One region of the Streptomyces sp. NPDC053076 genome, then DNA from elsewhere that is predicted to be linked to it. Evidence: riboswitches for the same ligand, from Rfam matches in the RefSeq annotation. Region 1 holds a riboswitch; the other holds the start of a gene.
What was found. A riboswitch is a leader RNA that binds a small molecule or an ion and turns the genes downstream of it on or off. The one in region 1 is predicted to bind guanidine.
Positions count from the first base shown of each region.

Region 2: linked by a shared signal. The riboswitch ahead of ACIGYR_RS16095 (MBL fold metallo-hydrolase) and the one ahead of ACIGYR_RS07940 (DMT family transporter) in region 1 are both predicted to bind guanidine.

Region 1 covers NZ_JBITZL010000002.1:144,053-154,295, forward strand. Annotated here, with positions in the region: gene ACIGYR_RS07935 (transglycosylase domain-containing protein) at 1-2,691, shown strand, start outside; gene ACIGYR_RS07940 (DMT family transporter) at 2,803-3,123, opposite strand; guanidine-III (ykkC-III) riboswitch at 3,161-3,222, opposite strand; gene ACIGYR_RS07945 (GroES family chaperonin) at 3,300-3,659, opposite strand; gene ACIGYR_RS07950 (DUF3618 domain-containing protein) at 3,682-4,011, opposite strand; gene bcp (thioredoxin-dependent thiol peroxidase) at 4,105-4,572, shown strand; partial or broken gene ACIGYR_RS07960 (HNH endonuclease) at 4,711-5,331, shown strand; gene ACIGYR_RS07965 (HNH endonuclease) at 5,344-5,901, shown strand; tRNA gene ACIGYR_RS07970 (tRNA-Leu) at 5,901-5,984, shown strand; gene rdgB (RdgB/HAM1 family non-canonical purine NTP pyrophosphatase) at 6,038-6,640, opposite strand; gene ACIGYR_RS07980 (SGNH/GDSL hydrolase family protein) at 6,667-7,998, opposite strand; gene ACIGYR_RS07985 (DUF445 domain-containing protein) at 8,195-9,508, shown strand; gene ACIGYR_RS07990 (MFS transporter) at 9,797-10,243, shown strand, end outside.
Region 2 covers NZ_JBITZL010000003.1:622,090-632,332, forward strand. Annotated here, with positions in the region: gene ACIGYR_RS16085 (amino acid adenylation domain-containing protein) at 1-2,016, shown strand, start outside; gene ACIGYR_RS16090 (alpha/beta fold hydrolase) at 2,013-6,119, shown strand; gene ACIGYR_RS16095 (MBL fold metallo-hydrolase) at 6,167-7,048, opposite strand; guanidine-III (ykkC-III) riboswitch at 7,060-7,127, opposite strand; gene ACIGYR_RS16100 (class I SAM-dependent methyltransferase) at 7,420-8,163, shown strand; gene ACIGYR_RS16105 (hypothetical protein) at 8,390-8,839, shown strand; gene ACIGYR_RS16110 (acyl-CoA dehydrogenase) at 9,316-10,243, shown strand, end outside.

The DNA of each region.
Region 1 (10,243 bases):
TCCCCGGCCGCCGCACGGGCCGCCCGCGCCGCACGCGCGGCGGGCGCAGCCGGTGCCGGAGCTGCCGCCGGCGCCGGGGCGGGAGCTGCCGCCGGTCTCGGAGCCGGTGCGGGAGCTGGCGCCGGAGCGGGTGCGCAGGCCGCCAAGGCCGGTGCCGTGCCTGCCGCCGCCGCTGCCGGAGCTCAGGCAGGCAAGGCCGGTGGCGGGGCCGCCGCGTCCCGCGCCGCGGACGGCGCCACCGCACAGCCCGACGCCGGCCAGGACAGGACCACCGCCCTCGCCGCCGCCGACGGCGAGACCGCCGCGGGCAAGGGCACCAAGGCGAAGAACGCGAAGAAGGGCAAGCGGCCCAAGCGGACCGGCTGGCGACGGATCTTCCCCACCTGGCGCATGGTGATCGGCACCTTCTTCATCGGCGTACTGCTGCTCATCGGCCTCTTCTTCCTCGGCTACTCCCTGGTCAAGATCCCCCCGGCCAACGCGTTCGCGACCAAGCAGAGCAACGTCTACCTCTACGCCGACGGCTCACAGCTGGCCCGCGACGGCGAGGTCAACCGCGAGAGCGTCAGCCTCGCCCAGGTCTCCAAGGACGCCCAGCACGCCGTACTGGCCGCCGAGGACCGTGACTTCTACACCGAGTCCGCCATCGACCCCAAGGCGATGCTCCGCGCCGGCTGGAACACCGCGACCGGCAAGGGCAAGCAGTCCGGCTCGACGATCACCCAGCAGTACGTGAAGAACTACTACCTGGCCCAGGAACAGACGGTCACCCGCAAGGCCAAGGAATTCTTCATCTCGATCAAGCTCGACCGGAACAAGTCCAAGGACGAGATCCTCGAGGGCTACCTCAACACCAGCTACTTCGGCCGCAACGCCTACGGCATCCAGGCCGCCGCCCAGGCCTACTACGGCAGGGACGCCGCCGACCTCGACCCGGCCCGCGCCGCCTACCTCGCCGCGCTCGTCAACGCACCCAGCGAGTACGACGTCGTAGCCCACCCGGAGAACAAGAAGGCGGCCCTCGCCCGCTGGAACTACGTGCTGGACGGCATGGTCAAGGAAGGCTGGCTCAGCGGGTCCAAGCGGGCCGGCATGAAGTTCCCCATGCCCAAGGAGCAGACCGTCTCCACCGGCATGTCCGGCCAGCGCGGCTACCTCGTCGAGGCGGTCAAGCAGTACCTGACCAGCAACAACATCATCGACGCCGACCACCTCGCGGTCGGCGGCTACCGCATCACCACCACCATCCAGAAGAACCGGCAGGACGCCTTCGTCAAGGCGGTCGACGACCAGCTGATGTCCAAGCTGGACAAGAAGAACCGCAAGGCCGACACCTACGTCCGGGCCGGCGGCGCCTCCGTCGACCCCAAGACGGGCAAGATCGTCGCGATGTACGGCGGCATCGACTACGTGAAGCAGTACACCAACGGCGCGACCCGCGGTGACTTCCAGGTCGGCTCCACGTTCAAGCCGTTCGTGTTCACCTCCGCCGTGCAGAACGGCTCGACCACCCAGGACGGCCGGACGATCACCCCGAACACCATCTACGACGGCACCAACAAGCGGCTCGTCCAGGGTTGGAGCGGCACGCCGTACAACCCGGAGAACGAGGACCAGAAGTCGTACGGGCCGATCACCGTCCGCAAGGCCACCGACCTGTCCGTGAACTCGGTGTACGCGCAGATGGCCGCCGACGTCGGCCCCGACAAGGTCAAGCAGACCGCGGTCGACCTCGGCATCCCCGCCGACACCCCGGACCTCTACCCGTCCCCGTCCATGGCCCTCGGCACCGCCAACGCCAGCGTCCTGGAGATGGCCGAGGCGTACGCCACGCTCGCCAACCACGGCAAGCACGGCACGTACACGCTGGTCGAGAAGATCACCAAGGACGGCACCAACGAGATCAGGCTGCCCGACCAGCCGGTCAAGCAGGCCGTCAGCCGAGAGGCCGCCGACACCACCACCTCCGTCCTGCAGAGCGTGGTCGAGAGCGGCACCGCCACCGCCGCGCAGGCCGCGGGCCGTCCGGCGGCCGGCAAGACCGGCACCGCCGAGAGCGACACCGCCGCCTGGTTCGCCGGCTACACCCCCGACCTCGCCACGGTGGTCTCCGTCATGGGCCAGGACCCGGTGACGGCCAAGCACGTGCCGCTGTACGGAGCCCTCGGCGCGGCCCGTATGAACGGCGGCGGGCCGCCCACCCAGATCTGGGCCCAGTACACGCGCGACGCGCTGAAGGGCAAGCCGGTCGGCGAGTTCGACCTCCAGCTCGAAGAGGGCGCCGACCAGATCCAGGAGCCCCCCGCCACCGGCACGCCCCAGCCCGGCACCGACGCCGGCCAGGACACCGGCGGCACCACCACCGACGGCGGCCAGGACACCGGCGGCGCGACCGCCACCCCGACCGCCGGTGGCACCACCACCGGCACTCCCACCGACGGCGGCACCACCACCGACGGGGGCACCCCCACCGACGGCGGCACCACCACGGACGGGGGCACGACCACGGACGGTGGCACCACCACGGACGGCGGCACGGCCACCGACGGCGGACCGACCACCGGCGGCGACACGACCGGCGGCGGACCGACCACCGGTGGCGGCGGCCCAGGAGGGAACACGGACGCCGGCGGTACCACGGGCACGGCCGCGGGCCCCGGAGGCGGCCCCGGAGGCGGCCCCGGCACCTGAGCCCCGGCACCTGAGGCCCCAGGCGACCCGATGACCGAGTCACCCGACGACTCGGTGACCGTCGGCCGACGGCTCAGTGACCCGACGCCCCGGTGACCGTCGGCCGACGACTCAGTGACCGCTGGTCGCCTTCAGCCCCACCACGGCGACCAGCAGCAGACACACGAAGAAGATGCGGGCGGCGGTGACCGGCTCACCCAGCACCACCATGCCGAGCACCGCCGCACCGGCCGCGCCGATACCCACCCACACGCCGTAGGCCGTACCGATGGGCAGGGACTTCGCGGCGTACGACAGCAGAACCATGCTGGCGACGATGCCGGCGCCGGTGAGCGGACTCGGGACCAGCCGGGTGAAACCCTCGCTGTACTTCATCCCGATCGACCAGCCGACCTCCAGCAGACCGGCGACGACAAGCAGAACCCAGGCCACGACGGGCACCTCCGAGACGAACGACGACTTGACTCCGAATGCGTCGTCTTTGCCTTCGACCCGGTACGGCGCGTCTCGTCGGGCTCCTTCCGAACCTAACAAACACACGGCGAAGAGGGCCGGTGACCATCGTCACCGGCCCTCTTCGCCGTCACTTCGCGGCTACGACCCCCGCGTCAGAGGTACAGCCCCGTGGAGTCCTCCGACCCCTCGAACCGGTCCGCGGCCACGGCGTGCAGGTCACGCTCGCGCATGAGCACGTACGCCACGCCCCGCACCTCCACCTCCGCCCGGTCCTCCGGATCGAACAGGACCCGGTCGCCGGGCTCCACCGTCCGTACGTTCTGACCGACCGCGACGACCGCGGCCCAGGCCAGCCGCCGCCCGACCGCCGCGGTGGCGGGGATCAGAATGCCGCCCCCCGACCGCCGCTCACCCTCACCGGTCTCCTGCCGCACCAGAACCCGGTCGTGCAGCATCCGGATGGGCAGCTTCTCGTGGTGGGGGGTGCTGTGCTCGTTTCTGTTGGCGCTCACGCCTCGAACCTACCTGTCCCGGTCAGTCCCGGCGCCGCCGGGCCCCGAGGGTGAGCAGCCCCACGACCCCCACGACGACGAGCGCCACGGGCACGACCCGCTCCAGCCGGGGTGCCCCCTCGTCATCCACGAATCGTGCCCGGACATCGCTCACCATCCGGTTGACCTGCACGTACGCCCGTCCGACCGTGTGATCGACGTTGGCGATGACCTTGGCTTTCGCATCCCCGACGATGGTCTTCGGATGCACCCGCACCCCGATCTCGTCGAGCGTCTCGGCCAGCACTTCACGGCGGCGCTTGATGTCCGCCTCGATCTGCGCCGGGGTTCTGGTGTCCGACGTGTCCGCCACCGTACGGCCTCCGAAGTCTTCTGATGCTGTTCCGAACAGTCTGTCAGCTCATGGCCGCACCGCACCGCAAGGCCCCCCGGTTACGCTGGTCCGATGAGCGAGCGACTCCAGCCCGGGGACGTTGCCCCCGCCTTCAGCCTCCCCGACGCCGACGGCAACGACGTGTCCCTGTCGGACCACAAGGGCCGCAAGGTCATCGTCTACTTCTACCCCGCTGCCCTTACCCCCGGCTGCACCAAGCAGGCGTGCGACTTCACCGACAACCTGGAAATCCTGGCCTCCGCCGGCTACGACGTCATCGGCATCTCGCCGGACAGCCCGGAGAAGCTGGCGAAGTTCCGCGAGCAGGAATCCCTGAAGGTCACCCTCCTCGCCGACCCCGACAAGAAGGTCACCGAGGTCTACGGCGCCTACGGAGAGAAGAAGAACTACGGCAAGACGTACATGGGCGTCATCCGCTCCACGATCGTCGTGGACGAGGAGGGCAAGGTCGAACGCGCCCTCTACAACGTCCGCGCCACGGGCCACGTAGCGAAGATCATCAAGGACCTGGGCATCTGAGCCCTCCCCGCAGCCGTCGGCGGCCCGCACCGGGATGACTGGTGCGGGCCGCTTCCTCTTGTTCCCGCGTGACTGTCCGATATCCCGTTCGTTACTCCGTACGGGAAACGAACGCATGCCCGGAACGGAGGGGGCTCGATGGGGGCCAGTGCGTACACCGAGGACCGCCTGGAAAGGGCGGCTCGCGGAGCACGAACGCTGACGCAGGCACTGGAGAGACTGGGGGTGGATCCGCGGAGCCCGACGCGGCGGTACGTGCTCGCCCGGATGAAGAAACTGGGGGTGGACGTCTCCCACTTCGAGCGGGAGGGGGTGAAGTGGACGAGGCAGGTGCTCGAAGGGGCGGTGGCCGCCTCCACGAACATGGGGGAGGTGCTGCGCCGTCTCGGCCTGGAGGTGGTCGGCGGCCATCACACGCACATCAGCCGCCGGATCAGGGCGTACGGGATCGACACCTCGCACTTCCAGGTGCCGACGCGGCGGGTAAAGCCCCGGCGGTCCCGGACGCGGGAGGCGCTGCTCGCGGAGCAACCCGCCGGCCAGGCCCGGCGCGTCCAGAGCGACCGGCTCAGGTGGGCGATGACGTCCGTCGGCACGCCGGAGCGCTGCACCCGGTGCGGTACGGAGCCGGTGTGGCGGGGCCGTCCGCTCCGGCTGGAGGTGGACCACATCGACGGCAACTGGCGGGACAACCGGATCGAAAACCTTCGCTTCCTCTGCCCCAACTGCCATTCCGTCACCGACACTTACCGGGGCAAACTGCGCCGCTACCTGGCCCGACGGTTCGCGCACTTCGGCATCGACATCTCGCACTTTTCCGATCGGGGCGGGCAAGCTCGCCCCGCGCCCGAGGAGTTACGTGTGGCGGTCGCCGGGTCGGTCTCCATCGCCCAGACGCTTCGCCGTCTCGGACGCCCCGATACCGGCAAGCAGCGCGCGTCGCTGCGTCAGTGGATCGTCCACGACGGCATCTCGACCGGTCACTTCCTGGGGCAGGCACACAGCCGAGGCAGGACTCGCCCGGACTGCACCAAGCGCCCGGAGGACGTTCTGGTCGAGCACGACGGTCAGCGCCGGACACGGACCGACTTGCTGCGCCGTGCGCTCCGCCAGGTGGGCGTCCCGGAGGAGTGTGCCGACTGCGGCGTCGGGCCGGAGTGGCTCGGGAGACCGATGACGCTGGAGGTCGACCACATCAATGGCGACTGGAGTGATGACCGGCGCGGAAACCTCCGGCTGCTCTGCCCCAACTGCCATGCGATCACGAGTACCTGGTGCAGGGGCGGCGGAAGGCGGCGAGCAACTCCCGGTACGATGGCAGGCGGCTAGCGGCGGTGGCGCAACGGCGACGCAGCAGACTTAGGATCTGTGGCCCTTGATCGGGCTTGAGGGTTCGAATCCCTTCCGCCGCACCGGGGCGACCTGCGAATCGAAGGACGACTCGCAGGTCGTTTTTTTCGTGCCCTCAGCCCAGCAGCTCCCGCACCACCGGCACCAGCGCCCGGAACGCCTTGCCCCGGTGGCTGATCGCGTTCTTCTCGTCCGGGCTCAGCTCGGCGCACGTGCGGGTCTCGCCCTCCGGCTGGAGGACAGGGTCGTAGCCGAAGCCGTTCGTGCCGGCGGGGGCGTGCCGCAGGACGCCCCGCAGTTGCCCCTCGACCACCCGCTCCGTGCCGTCCGGCAGTGCCAGGGCCGCCGCGCAGGCGAAGTGGGCGCCGCGGTGCTCGTCGGCGATGTCGGAGATCTGGGCGAGCAGCAGGTCCAGGTTGGCCTTGTCGTCGCCGTGGCGGCCGGCCCAGCGGGCGGAGAAGATGCCGGGGGCGCCGTTGAGGACGTCGACGCAGAGGCCGGAGTCGTCGGCGACGGCGGGCAGGCCGGTTGCCTGGGCCAGGGCGTGGGCCTTCAGCAGGGCGTTCTCGGCGAAGGTGACGCCGGTCTCCTTGACGTCGGGGATCTCGGGGAAGGCGTCGGCGCCGATGAGTTCGTGCGGCAGTCCGGCATCGGCGAGGATCGCCCTGAGCTCGGTGATCTTTCCGGCGTTGCGGGTGGCGAGGATCAGGCGGGTCATGTCCGCCAGTATTCCTCGCCGCCCGGTCACAGCTCCGCCTGCCCCGCGCCGTCGAGCGTGCGCAGGTCGAAGACCTCGGCCATGGTGCGGTAGCCCAGGTCGCTGGGGTGCAGGTGGTCGCCGGAGTCGTACGCGGGGCCCAGTCGGCGCGGGTCGTAGGGGTCCTTGAGGGCTTTGTCGAAGTCGACGACGGCGTCGTACACGCTGCCGGCCCGGATCTCTGCGTTGATCTGCTGTCGTACGGCTTCCCTGGCGGGTGTGTAGCCGCGGTGGCCCTTGAAGGGCATGAGGGTGGCGCCGACGACCTTGAGGCCGCGGGCGTGTGCTTGGCGGACCAGGGTGCGCAGGCCGGTGAGGATGCGGTCGGGGTCGGCGAGCCGGGGGTTGCGCAGGATGTCGTTGACGCCGAGGTCGATGACGACGGCCTTGGTTGCGGGGTGGGAGAGCGCGTCGCGGCCGAAGCGGCCGAGGCCGCTCTGGTTCTCGGCGGGTCGGCCGAGGCCGTCGGCGAGGACCTGGTTGCCGCTGATGCCTTCGTTGACGACGCTGTAGCGCGGCAGTTGTTCGCCGTTCTCCAGGGCGTTGTGCAGTCGGCCGGAGAGGATGTCGGGCCAGCGGTGGTTGGCGCCGGTGGTGGAGGTGATGCCGTCGGTTATGGAGTCGCCGAAGGCGATGACGGTGCCGGCGGCTTCGTTGCTGAGGACGTCGAGGGCCGTCAGGTAGCGCCAGTAGGGGGTCTGTTCGGTGTACGGGGTGCCGGTCGGGTCTTCGGCGCGGTCGCCGGTGGCGAGGTACGAGGTCTGCCGGGCGTGCGGGTGGTAGGTGACCGGGCCGGACGGGGTGGGGGAGTAGGTGGTGACGAGGACGTCGGCGCCGTGGGGGACGGCCAGGCGTACGGCGTCGCTGACGGCTTGTGCGCCGGCGGGTATGACGATGCCGGTGCGGCCGTTGAAGGTGAGGCGCCGCATCGTTTCGGCGGTTGCGGCCGCGGTGCCGTCGCCGGTGGAGAGGGCGAGGGAGGCGTGGGTGAGGGTGAGGGGTGACTGGCCGTAGAGATTGGACAGCGTGACGCGGGCACTCGTACCGCCGGTGCTGGCGTGCACCACGTTGCGGACCGAGCGGCCTGCCAGGCCGGTCACCTCGGTGCCGGGTTCGCCGCCGACGGGTGCGGTGGCCCAGGTGCCGACCCAGGTGCCGGTGGAGGCGGGGGCGGCGGAGCCGTGGGGTGGGCGGGTGTCGGCGAGGGTGCCGCGGGGGGTGCCGTCGTCGGCGGCGACGGTGACGTAGATGGCGGTGGACAGGGCCACGACCAGCGCGACGAGTGCGCTCAGGACGGCATAACCATGATGCTTGGCCATGCTTGTGGGGGTTCTCCTCGGAGAGGGGAGCCCGAGGCTCCGATCATGCTGGACCCATGATGCGTCATGGGTCGGGGAGACCTGACAGGACCCTGCCATTACTCCCGTTCAGACAGACGTCGGGAACTCGTGTTCCGTTCCGGGAGTCGGTCAGGAAGGGACAATTGTGGGCGGGATCACCGAACGGGTGGAGCTGATGGAACCTACCGAGACGGGAACACCGGGGCGGGTCGGGTCGTACCGGACGATGACGGCGTTCACCCCGGCCGACGAGGAGCGCCGGCGCGGGGTGCGGCGCATGAAGCTCACGGCGACGGGTCTGCTGTTGTTCGTGGCGGTGGTCTACGTCCTGGCCAAGTTCGCCGCGCACGAGGGTGCCGGGGGGTGGGCGGAGTATGTGGCGGCGGCTGCCGAGGCCGGCATGGTCGGTGCCCTCGCCGACTGGTTCGCCGTGACCGCGCTCTTCCGGCATCCGCTGGGGCTGCCCATTCCGCACACGGCGATCATCCCCACGAAGAAGGATCAGTTGGGTGTGTCGCTGGGTGAGTTCGTGGGGGAGAACTTTCTCTCCGAGGACGTCGTGCGGCAGCGGCTGCGCGCGGTCGGTATCGGCAGCCGGCTCGGCGCCTGGCTGGCGGAGCCGGAGCACGCGGACCGGGTCACGGCGGAACTGGCCACGGCGTTGCGTGGGGCGCTGACCGTGCTGCGTGACTCGGATGTGCAGGCGGTCGTCGGCGAGGCGATCACCCGGCGGGCGAACGCCCAGGAGATCGCGCCGGGTATCGGCAAGACGCTGGAGAAGATCGTTGCCGACGGCGGGCACCGGCGGGCGGTGGATCTGGTGGTGGCCCGTGCGCACGACTGGCTGGTGCTGCACCGGGACGACGTGATGGTGGCCGTGGAGGGCGGTGCGCCCGGCTGGACGCCGCGGTTCGTGGACCGGAAGGTCGGTGAGCGGGTCTACAAGGAGTTGCTGCGGTTCGTCACCGAGATGCGGGACATGCCCTCGCATCCGGCCCGTGGCGCGCTGGACCGTTTCCTCACCGATTTCGCCTCCGACCTTCAGTCCGACACGGACACGCGGGCGCGGGTGGAGCGGCTCAAGGGTGAGGTGCTGGGCCGGGGCGAGGTGCAGGACCTGATCGGGTCCACGTGGTCGGCCGTGCGGTCGATGATCGTGGCGGCGGCGGACGACGAGCGCAGCCAGTTGCGGCAGCGGGTGCGGGCCGCGCTGCTGTCGCTGGGTGCGCGGATGGCGACGGAGCCGAAGGTGCAGGGGAAGGTCGACCGGTGGGTGGAGGGTGCGGCGGTGCACGTCGTGACGACGTACCGCAAGGAGATCACGTCGTTGATCACGGACACCGTGGCCGGCTGGGACGCTGAGCACACCACCCGGAAGATCGAGGCGCACATCGGCCGTGACCTGCAGTTCATCCGGATCAACGGCACGGTGGTGGGGTCGCTGGCGGGGGTACTGATCTACGCGGTGTCGCGCGGGCTGGGGGCCTGACGGCGTTCGGGCCGGGGCCGGGGCCGGGGGCCGGGGCTGGGGCGGGGGCCGGGGGCCGGGGCTGGGGCGGGGGCCAGGGGCGGGGTGTGCGGTTCCGGGGGAGGTCCGGTCGGGCGGTTCCACGGGGAGACCCAGCAGGTGTTCCGGGCGGACGCCCCGCCGGGCTGTTTCGCGGGGAGGTCCGGCGGGGCTGTTCCGTGGGAAGGGCCGGCCCCGGCCGGGCTGTCTCCGGTCTATTTCGAGCAGGTCCGGGCACCCGGTACCCGTCCTTCGGCGAGGAGGGAGCCCATGAGCGCAGCCGAGGCCGAGACCGGCCGGACCATCACCACCGACATTCCTGCTCGGCTGGACCGTTTGCCCTGGTCACGCTGGCACTGGACGATCGTCATCGGCCTGGGCACGGTGTGGATCCTGGACGGCTTGGAGGTCACGGTCGTCGGCAACATCGCCAGCCGGCTGTCGGAGCCGGGCAGTGGCCTGTCGATCTCCTCAGCCCAGGTCACCGGTGTGGCCGCCGCGCTGTATGTGGCCGGTGCCTGTGTCGGTGCCCTGTTCTGGGGTCGCCTCACGGACCGGTGGGGCCGCAAGAAGCTCTTCATGATCACGCTGGCGGTGTATCTCGCCGCGACGGCTCTGACGGCCGTCTCCTGGGAGGCGTGGTGGTTCTTCACGTTCCGCTTCCTGACCGGCTTCGGCATCGGCGGTGAGTACGCGGCGATCAACTCCGCGATCGAC
Region 2 (10,243 bases), on a different contig from region 1:
CTCGGTCCCACCGACCACGTCCTGCTGCTGACCGCCCATCACGTATCGCTGGACGGCTGGTCGGCGGCGGTGCTGCGGGACGAACTGGCCGAGCTGTACACGGCGGCCCACGAGGGACGGCCGCACCGGCTGCCCGAGCTGCCCGTGCAGTACGCCGACTACGCTCTCTGGCAGCGCCGACTCGCCGAGGCCGGCCACTTCGACCGCCTGCTGGAGCACTGGACCCAGCGCCTCCAGGGCATTCTCGACCTGCCCGGGCTGCCACTGGACCGGCCCCGCCCCGCCGCTCCTCGGCACCGGGGGGAGGGCGTGCGGTTCCGTATCCCGGCCTCGACCGCGGACGGCGTGCGCACACTGTGCCGCCAGGAGGACAGCACCCTGTTCATGGCGCTGCTCGCCGCCCTGTACGCAGTGGTCAACCGGCGCACCGGAGAGACCGATCTCGTGGTCGGATCGGACGTCGCGGGCCGCTCCGACACCAAGGCCGAACCGCTGATCGGCTTCTTCGTCAACCAGATCGTGCTGCGCGCCGACCTCACCGGCGCCCCCACATGGCGGGAACTGCTGGGACGCACCAAGGCCCTGGCCCTGGACGCCTACGCCCACCAGGACCTCCCCTTCGAGGAGGTCGTCAAGGCCCTCAGCCCGCCCCGCACCCGCAACCAGAGCCCGCTGTTCCAGATCAAGTTCGTGCTGAACAGCAACCGGCGACCCGCCGACACCATGGCCGGACTGGGGCTCGGCCCGTTCTCCGCGGCCCTCATCGACACCAGCCGCTTCGACATCACCGTGGTCCTGGAAGAGGACGACGAGGGGATCGCCGGGTTCCTCAACTACGACCCCGACCTCTTCGACGCCTCCACCATGGCGGAGCTGCGGGAGCAGTACCTCGCGCTGGTCGCGGACATGGCCGCCAGGCCCGACGCCTCGATCGCCGACGCCCCCCTGCCCACGACCGCATCCGCCGCCACCGGCGGCACCGCACCGGGCCGCGGCAGGCGGCGCGGTCCCGGGACCCTGCGCGGCATCACGCCCACCCGGGTGGCCATGGCCTCCGACGACGTCGTCGTGAGGGAGACGCTACGGGAAGGCACCGACCTGCCGGTCGTGCTGCGACCGGCCCATCCCGACGTCGATCCGGTGACCTGGGCCCGCGCTCACCGCGGCCGGCTCGAGGCGGACCTCGAACGACACGGCCTCCTCCTCTTCCGCGGCTTCGGCATCACGCACGCGGACGCACTGGAGCGTTTCGCCTCGGTCTTCGTCGACGACCTCTTCGGCGAGAACGGCGAACACCCGCGCGCCGCGCTCGGCGGCAAGGTCTACACCCCGGTGTTCTTCCCGCCGGAGGAGAAGCTGCTCTGGCACAACGAGAACTCCTTCAACGACGAGGGACCGGCCCGCATCTGGTTCTGCTGCGCCCGGCCGGCCGAGTCCGGCGGTGAGACCCCCGTGGTCGACAGCCGCGCCGTCCACCGACGGCTCGACCCGGCACTGCGGGAGGAATTCACCGCCAAGGGAGTCATGTACATCCGCACCTACGGCACCGGACTCGGGCTCGACTGGCGCAGCGTGTTCCGCACCGGCGACCGAGCCGAGGCCGAGGCCCGCTGCGCCCGTCAGCACTTGCGCTACGAGTGGCACGGTGACCGGCTGCGCACCACCGCCGTGCGCCCCGCCGTGCTGCGCCACCCGCACACCGGCGAGTGGTCCTGGTTCAACCAGGCACAGCACTGGCACACCGCGTGCCTCAGCCCGAGCGTCCGCGAGTCCCTGCTGGCCACCATGTCACCGGAGGAACTCCCGCGCACCTGCCGTTTCGGCGACGGCACCCCGATACCCGACGAGGCCATGCACGAGATCCTGCGCGTCTACCAGGAACTGGAGATCAGCTTCCCCTGGGAGCGCGGCGACGTGATGCTGCTGGACAACATCCTCACCGCCCACGCCCGCAACCCCTTCCGAGGCGAACGCGAGCTCCTCGTCGCCATGGGCGGCATGGTGAGGTTCCGGTGACGACGCACACCCGCCAGGAAGGACCCGGAGGCCAGGGGCAACCGGTGGAGGGGTACCGGCTGTCGTACCAGCAGCAGCGGCTGTGGCGGCTCGCCGAACTCCACGCGCCGGGCTGGGCCCAGCTGCTCCTCGCCGTCGGCGGCGACCTCGACGGCGACCGCCTGGCGGCCGCGTTGCAGGAGACTGTGACCCGGCACGAGATCCTCCGCGCGGTCTATCAGCGGGTGCCCGGCGTCCGCACCGCGCTGCTCGTCGTCCGGGACGCGGACCGGCTGCGCCCTCAGTGGTCGGTGGAGGACCTCGGCCACCTCGACGAGGCCGCGCAGGAGCGCCGGATCGACGAGGAGGCCCGCGCCCTGCGGGACCTGCCGTACGGCGGTCCGGGAGACCCGGTCGTGCGTGCCACCCTCTTCGCCCTCGCTCCCCGGCGGCACTCGCTGCTGATCACCACCACCCCGCTGGCCGCCGACGGCCGCGCGCTGCGCCTGCTCGCCGACGAGCTCGCCGCACGGTACGCGGACCGTCCCCCCACCGGAGAAGTCCTCCAGTACAGCCAGTTCGCCGAGTGGCAGCATCAGGAGTTCGGGGCTCCGCCCCCGCTCACGGCACCGCACAGCGCTGCGGCCAGGCAGCCGGCCATGCCGCTGCGCCGCCACCCCGGCGCCGGCCGACCGGATCGCCGCACCGTCACCGCGTCCCTGCCGGACGACCTCACAGCCGCCGTCCGGGCCTATGCCCGCCGACGCCGCGTGCGCCCGGCCGCGGTGCTGCTCGCCTGCTGGCAGACACTGCTGTGGCGGATCGGCGGAGAGGGCGACATCACCGTCGGCACGCTGTTCGCCGGCCGGGACTTCGACGAGACGGCGAGCAGCCTCGGCCACTTCGCCCAGTGGGCCGACGTGACGGCCCGGCTCACCCCCGTTCCCGTCCTCGACGCCCTCGCCGCCCGTGCCGAACGCGCCTTGTCCGACGCCGAGGAAGACCTGCAGGATGCTCCCTCATCCGGTCTCCCCGGCCCGGCGGGCCACGGCATCGGTTTCGTCTGCGCCGAGACCACCGGGCCGCTCTCCGCGGCGGGCCACCCGGGACACGGCGCGACGTTCGGCGTGCTGTGGGACGACGTCGAGACCGAGCACCACGCCCTGCGGCTGACCTGTGTGCTCGCCGACCGGCAGGCCACGACGGCCTGGCACTACGACGGCGAGCAGTTCGACGAGACCTACATCCGCGTCCTGGCCGGCCAGTACGCCACGCTGCTCGCCGGGCTCCTCGCCGCGCCCGCCGCTCCCGTGCACGAGGCCCGCCTGGAGCCCGCGGTCGCGTCCGACCCGCGCCGCGACCGATCGGGCTGGTCGCCGGCCGCGGGTGCGGGGCGGTGGGCCGGCCCCCGGTGCGGCCGTACCCCGCCGGCGGGACAGGTGGTGCACCGGCTCGTCGAAGAACAGGCGCGCCGGACTCCGGACGCCCTGGCCGTCGTGGCGGGGAGCGAGAAGCTGACCTTCCGGGAACTCGACGCGCGGGCGAACCGGTGGAGCCGGGCGCTGCGCGCACGAGGCGTCGATCTCGAGACACCGGTGGCGGTGAGTACCGCGCACTCGGCGACGCTGGTCGTGGCGCTGCTCGCCGTGCTCAAGGCCGGCGGGAGCTATGTGCCGCTCGATCCGGAACTCCCGGCCCTGCGGGTCGCGGAACTGCTGGAGCGAGGCGGATGCCGGCTGCTGCTCACCGACCGGCCGCGGCAGCTGCCCGTCGCCGAGGAGGTCGAATGCGTCGATCCGCGCGCGCTGCCGGACGAGGACACGGGTCCGGCGGCCGAGCCCGCCCCGCCGCGCGAGCCAGGGCCGGACAACCTCGCGTACATCATGTTCACCTCCGGTTCCACAGGGGAGCCGAAGGGCGTCATGCTCCCGCACCGGGCCGTGTGCGACTACCTGCTGTGGAGCGCCCGCACATACGCCGACAGCGTCGGCCGTGGCGACGGCGACGGCCGTGGGCTTGTGGACGAGGACGGCGACGGTCGCGGGCGTGCGGGTGGGGACGGCGACGGTCACGGGCGTGTCGGTGGTGACGGCGTCGGCCGTGGCGGCGGTGACGCGGCCGGGGGCGCGATGGCGCACTCCTCGATCGGCTTCGATCTCACCGTGACGAGTCTGTTCCTGCCACTGATCACGGGCCGTCCCGTCCATCTCGACCCCGCGTGCCGCGACGCTCTCGCCCTCTCGGCGAACCTCGCCGACCGGTCCGGCCTGGATGTGCTCAAGCTGACCCCCTCGCATCTGAAGGTCGTGAACCGCGCCTTGGCCGAGGGGGACTTCGCCGGTACGACACGGTCACTCGTCGTCGGCGGTGAAGCCCTGGACGCGGAGGCGGTGGCCGCCTGGCGGACCCACGCTCCGGACACAAGGATCTTCAACGAGTACGGTCCCACCGAGACCGCCGTCGGCGTGTGCGTGCACGAGGTGGGCGCCGCGGACGTCTCGGGCCCGGTCCCGATCGGCCGGCCCATGGACCACGCCGAGGTGCTGGTGCTGGACGACTCCCTCGAACCGGCGGCCGTGGGCGTGCAGGGAGAGATCTACATCGGGGGCACGAGTCTCGCCCGGGGGTATCTGGGCGCCCCGGACCTGACCGCGGAGCGGTTTGTGCCACACCCTTTCGGACCGGAACCCGGCAGCCGGCTGTACCGAACCGGCGACCTGGCCTGTGTCGGCCCGGACGGTCTGATCCGGTACCTGGGCCGGGTGGACGACCAGATCAAGGTGAACGGGATCCGTGTGGAACCCGGGGAGATCCGGTCCGTGCTGGTGCGTCACCCGGGCGTGCGCGACGCGGCGGTGGCCCTGGTGGCGGACGAGGCGCGCGGCGACCGCCTTGCCGCGTGTGTCGTCACCGGCCCGGCCGGCCCGGCGCCGCAGGACCTGCGTGCGTTCGTCGCCGAGCGGCTGCCCACGCCCCTGGTACCAGGGGCCTTCGCCGAGGTCGCCGCGCTTCCCCTCACACCGAACGGCAAGGTCGACATGGCAGCCGTGCGGGCGGCCCTCGCCCGGGTGGACGGCACTGGCCCGGCCCTTCCCCCGGCGGGCCGTTCCGGGACGGCGCCGGCTGACCCGGTGGAGGCCGCCGTGGCCCGGAACTTCGGGGAACTGCTCGACATCGACGCGGTGGGAGCGGAGGACGACTTCTTCACCCTGGGCGGCCACTCCCTGCTCGCGGTACGGCTGATCGCACGGCTGAACGCGGAGTTCGGCACCGCACTGCAGGTACCCGTCCTGTTCTCCGAGCCGGATCCGGAACAGGAACGGTCCGGCAGGGCGGCGACCGTGCGGCACCTGGCCCGCCTGCTGAAGCAGGGCACTGCCGCTCGCCCGGGCGCTGCGGACGACGTCGTCGCGCTGCGGTCACGGGGCGACGGTGCCCCGCTGTTCTGCGTCCACCCGGCGGGCGGCGAGGTCACCGGCTTCCGTCATCTCGCCGCCCGTACGGAGCTGCGCCACCCCCTCTTCGCCCTCCGGAGTCCGTCTGCCGCGCCGGGCGGGCAGGGCCGGGAGGAGACTGCGCAGCACACCGTCGAGGCGCTGGCCGCCCGCTACCTGGCGGCCGTCCGTACCGTGGCGCCGACCGGCCCGTACCTTCTGCTGGGCTGGTCCATGGGCGGTCTCGTGGCCTTCGAGATGGCCCGGTTGCTGGAACAGCGGGGCGAGCCGCCGGGGATGCTCTTCCTCGTCGAGAGCTATCCGGCGGACCAGCTCCCGCAGTCCGACGACAGTGACGAGCAGGAGGAACCGGGCCTGTACGGCCCGCAGGCGGGGGCGACCGCCGCGGAACGTCTGCGTATGGAGTTGCTTCGGCGCACCAACCGCGCCCACCTGCGAGCCGCCCGGGCCTACCGACCGGCACCGTACGCGGGCCCGGTGACCCTCGTACAGGCCGGCAAGCAGGACCCGGACCTCCTGCGGGCGGCGACCCGCTCGTGGTCCCGTGTCTGCGCCCCCGGACAACTGACCCGGCACGTCCTGGACGGAGACCACCTGACCCTCTTCGAGTCACCGTACGTCACCGAACTCGCCCGCCTGATCGCCCGGACGACGGGCTGTCTGTACTGATCACGAGCGTGGTTGACGGTCGTGGGCCCGGATCAGCGTCGGTGACGTCAGCCGTCCTCGCGGCAGATCACGAAGCCCGGGAAGGGATGCCGCCCGGGGCGGTCGCCGATCTCGTCGATCGCCGCTCGGATGTCGCGCAGCTGACCGACGGTCATCTCCAGGGGTGGCTCGTCCGGCTGGTAGGTGGTGCGGACCGGGTAGTCCACCCCGTCCTGGCCGGTCATCTCGATGTGACAGCCCAGGACATGCGTGACCGGCCGGGTGTCGGCGAACGCGATCAAGCGGTCGACCGTCCGGCCGAACGCGGCCCAGTCCTCCACGTACAACCGCCCGGGATACACCGTGTCGCCGGTCAGCAGGAATCCGGTGTGCGGGTCGTAGTACGTGACGGCGGCCTTGTCGTGGCCCGGGGTGGCCAGACACTCCAGCGCCCGGCCGCCTAGATCCACCCGGGCCACGCGGTCGGGGTCCTCGGTGAACCCGAAGTACGCCCAGGCACTGTCCAGACCGGCTCCCACCACCGTGGTGCGGGGACGGGCGGTGAACTGTGCGTCGCCCGCGACGTGATCGTGGTGCGCGTGGGTGTGCAGGACCAGCAGGGCGTAGTCGTCGCGCGGATGCTCGGCCAGCCAGCGCCCTACCAGTTCGTCGACCACCCGGCGCAGCGGGAAGAACTCGGCCGACTCGGTGGCACCGGTGTCGATGAGGACGGCGCGCTCATTGCCGAAGATCAGGAACAGGAACGGCGCCTCATAGTTGATCGCCTTGTTCTGCCGAAGGATGAACGTGTGCGCGTCGTACGCGTGCACCTGGATGTCGGGATCGGTGTTGTGCTTCGCCGACGGCGAGCCGTGGATCCAGTCGACGTCCAGGGCGTGGGGCAGCGGTGCCTCGGACGCGAAGTCGATCCATGGTCCGTGTACGCCCATGACGCCTCCTGCGAGCGTCGTCTTGTCGGGCCGGGTACGGCGCACATCTCGTCCGGGGCAGGCACTCGTGCGCCTCCGGGCGGAATGTACTACGGCCGGGCAGGGCTCCTCAACGAAATCGCCGCCCGTGTACGAGCCGCTGACCGTCGGTGACCTGCGGAGACACGAGAGCGTCTGACGGGCCGCCCATGCCTGGTGAGGTGGAGTTTGGGTGTTAGGAGGATCACCCGGTCCACTTCCTGTGCCATCTGCCAGTACGGCAACGGCGAACGGACGGAGCAGACTCCTTGCGCGACCGCGATCTGGCGGACCTCTGAATCCGGAGGGCCGGCGCGGCTGCGTACAGCACGACACACACGAGGGGGCGGCACATGGGTGTGCAGCAGTACGACGAGATCGGCGAGGCATTCGAGGGGTTCAAGTCACTGCCGCTGATACGGCACGGGGAGGTGCCGAGCTTCCTGGGCATGGTCGGGGAGGTGCGCGGCAAGTCCGTTCTCGACCTGGCGTGCGGCACCGGGTTCTACAGCAGGGAGTTCAAGCGGCGCGGCGCCACGGACGTCCTCGGTGTCGACATCTCCGTCGAGATGATCGCCGCCGCGCGGGAGATCGAGGAGCGTGACCCGTTGGGGGTGCTCTACGAGGTGGGTGACGTGGCCGGGCTGCGGCCTGCCGACCGGCGCTTCGACATCGCGCTGGGAGTGCAGTGCCTCAACTACGCCGAGGACGTGGCGGCGATGGAGCGGATGTGCCGCAACATCCACCGAAGCCTGGTGCCGGGTGGGGAGTTCTTCGTGCTCGCCCAGAGGCCCGACTACCGGTTCGACTGCGCGTCCCTGGACCAGTACGGGTTCCGCTGCGAGCCGACCGGCGAGGAGACCGAGACGGGTCCGCGGGTGCGGGTCACGGCTCTTCTCGACCCGCAGCCGATCAGCATCGTCACCACGGCCCCGCGGCGTGAGGTCTACGAGGAGTGTCTGCGGGCGGCCGGATTCCGTGAGGTGGAGTGGGTTCCGCTGGGGGTGTCCGAAGCCGGCGTCCGTGAGTTCGGCGAGGACTTCTGGGCGGACCTCCTCGCGCACCCGCCGCTGGAGATGCTGCGCTGCCGTTCCTGACCGGCCGGAGGCCGCACCTGCGAGTGCGCCCACGCCCGGGAGACGGGCTTGTCGTCCCTGACCCGGAAGAGCTCCCGCTTCGGGCCGTCACCCGAATGCCCCACCATCTGCACACTGTGCCTGCCTGTTGTCCCAGATCAAGGCGCTTTCGAACGTACAAGCGGGGCTGATGCGCCGTCAGGTGGGTAAGCGCCAGTTCTCGACGGCCTCAAGGAAGGGGTAAGCCATGTCAGTGGAACCCGAACCTGCTGAAGCCAAGATGGCGGCGGAACATGTTGCCCAATCGATGATCGAGTTGTGGCAGCGGGCCCATGAAGACGTGGCCCCGACGGTCTCCGAGGAGCAGATGCGCGGTCTGCTCGCCCTGGAAAGGGAGCAGGCGGACCCGGACCGGATCGCCAGGGACATCGGCGTCAGCCCTTCATCGATGAGGCAACTGTTCCACCGACTGGAGCAGCGCACGCTGGTGCGCCGTGTCCCGTCGGGGGAGTTCTGCCTCACGGGCGCAGGAAAGTGCGTACTGGAAGCGACGCGCCAACGTCGTCGACAGCTCCTGGAGCAGGTACTGGTGACGGCCGCGCCGGCGGACCGCCCCGTGTTGCGCGATGCCTTCCGCCAACTGTACGGCCTGGTCAGCCCGTTGGCCCGGGTGCCGCGTAGCCGCTCACCCATCTGACGCGCGGCCCGTCCCGGACGAAGCACGTGCCGGCCGCTGCCATGCAGGGCGGCGTGGCAGCCGTCGAGCCGAGCGGGCCGCCCCTGGTGCGGACCCGCCGTCTCGTGCGCGGCTTCGAGCGCCGCAGCACGAGCGCCGGGGGCGATGTGCGCCCGCCGTGTCGTCAGTGGCTTGGCATACGGTGTGAACCGATGGGCCGGAACGGAGATCGTTGGGGACTCGCGGCCATGGGGGGTGGGTCGGACAGGCCCCGGCAGCCGGCTCGGGACTGGAGACGTTGTGCCGTTGCTCCACCCCCCTTACGCCGCCCCATCAGTGCCGACTCGGTCATGTGATCGGCTCGACTCCTGTGGGCGACGTCCTCGCCGGTGCGTCCGCCGCTCGAATCATCCGCAGGTGGGCCGTCGTAGCGTCATTCGGGATTACTTCCACCCTCGGCTCGCAGCTAATCGTGCTGATCATCACACTGTGAGTGAATGATCGACTCCACTATCTTTCCGGTCGTGACCGAATCTCGACTTCCGTATGGACAAGGGATATCCGCAGACCTCACCCGCATCCTGTTCGGACCTCACGCAGAGCGGATCCACGAGCCCTGGAGGCGCCTGTTCGACGGACCTCGGTTCGCCTTTCAGGAGGGTCTCAGCCCGCAGGAGCGCACGGCGCTGTCGTACGAGCGACTCCGCTTCATCAACGAAGCGGCAGCGGACCCGGTCGGTCTGGCCACGGACATCGAGTCGCTCACGGCGATGCACGAGTGGGCCGGAGTCGTGGACCCCGGTATGGCGACGATAGCGAGCATCCACTGGAACCTGCACATCGGCAGCCTCCTGGACCACGACCCCGGTGGACGGGATCTGTACCCGTACAGCCGTATGGAGAGCGTCGGGACCTTCCTGTGCACCGAGTTAGACCATGGCAACGATGCCGCATCGCTGGAGACCACCGCCAGGTTCGATCGCGGATCGAGCGGCTTCGTCCTCGACACTCCGACTCCGGGCGCCTGCAAGTGGATGCCGAACACCTCCGGCACCGGTGGCGCCAAGAACGCCGTCGTGGCGGCCCGCCTGATGGTGGACGACGTCGACCACGGCGTCTTTCTCTTCCTCACCCCGCTCACTGACGGCGAGGGCCGACACTACCCGGGCGTGGAGGTGCGGTCCCTCCCGCAGACCGCCAGCGCGCCGGTCGACCACTGCGCCACCTCCTTCCACGGTGTGCGGCTTCCCTTCGAAGCCATGTTGCAGGGGGAACACGGACGCCTGTCCCGTGACGGCTCTTTCGTCAGCACGCTGGGCAATCCGCGTAAACGATTCCTCAGATCGGTCAGCCGCGTCCACGCCGGCAAGATGTGTATGAGCGCCTACAGCCTCGGCGTGACGCGGCACGCCCTGGCCGTCGCCA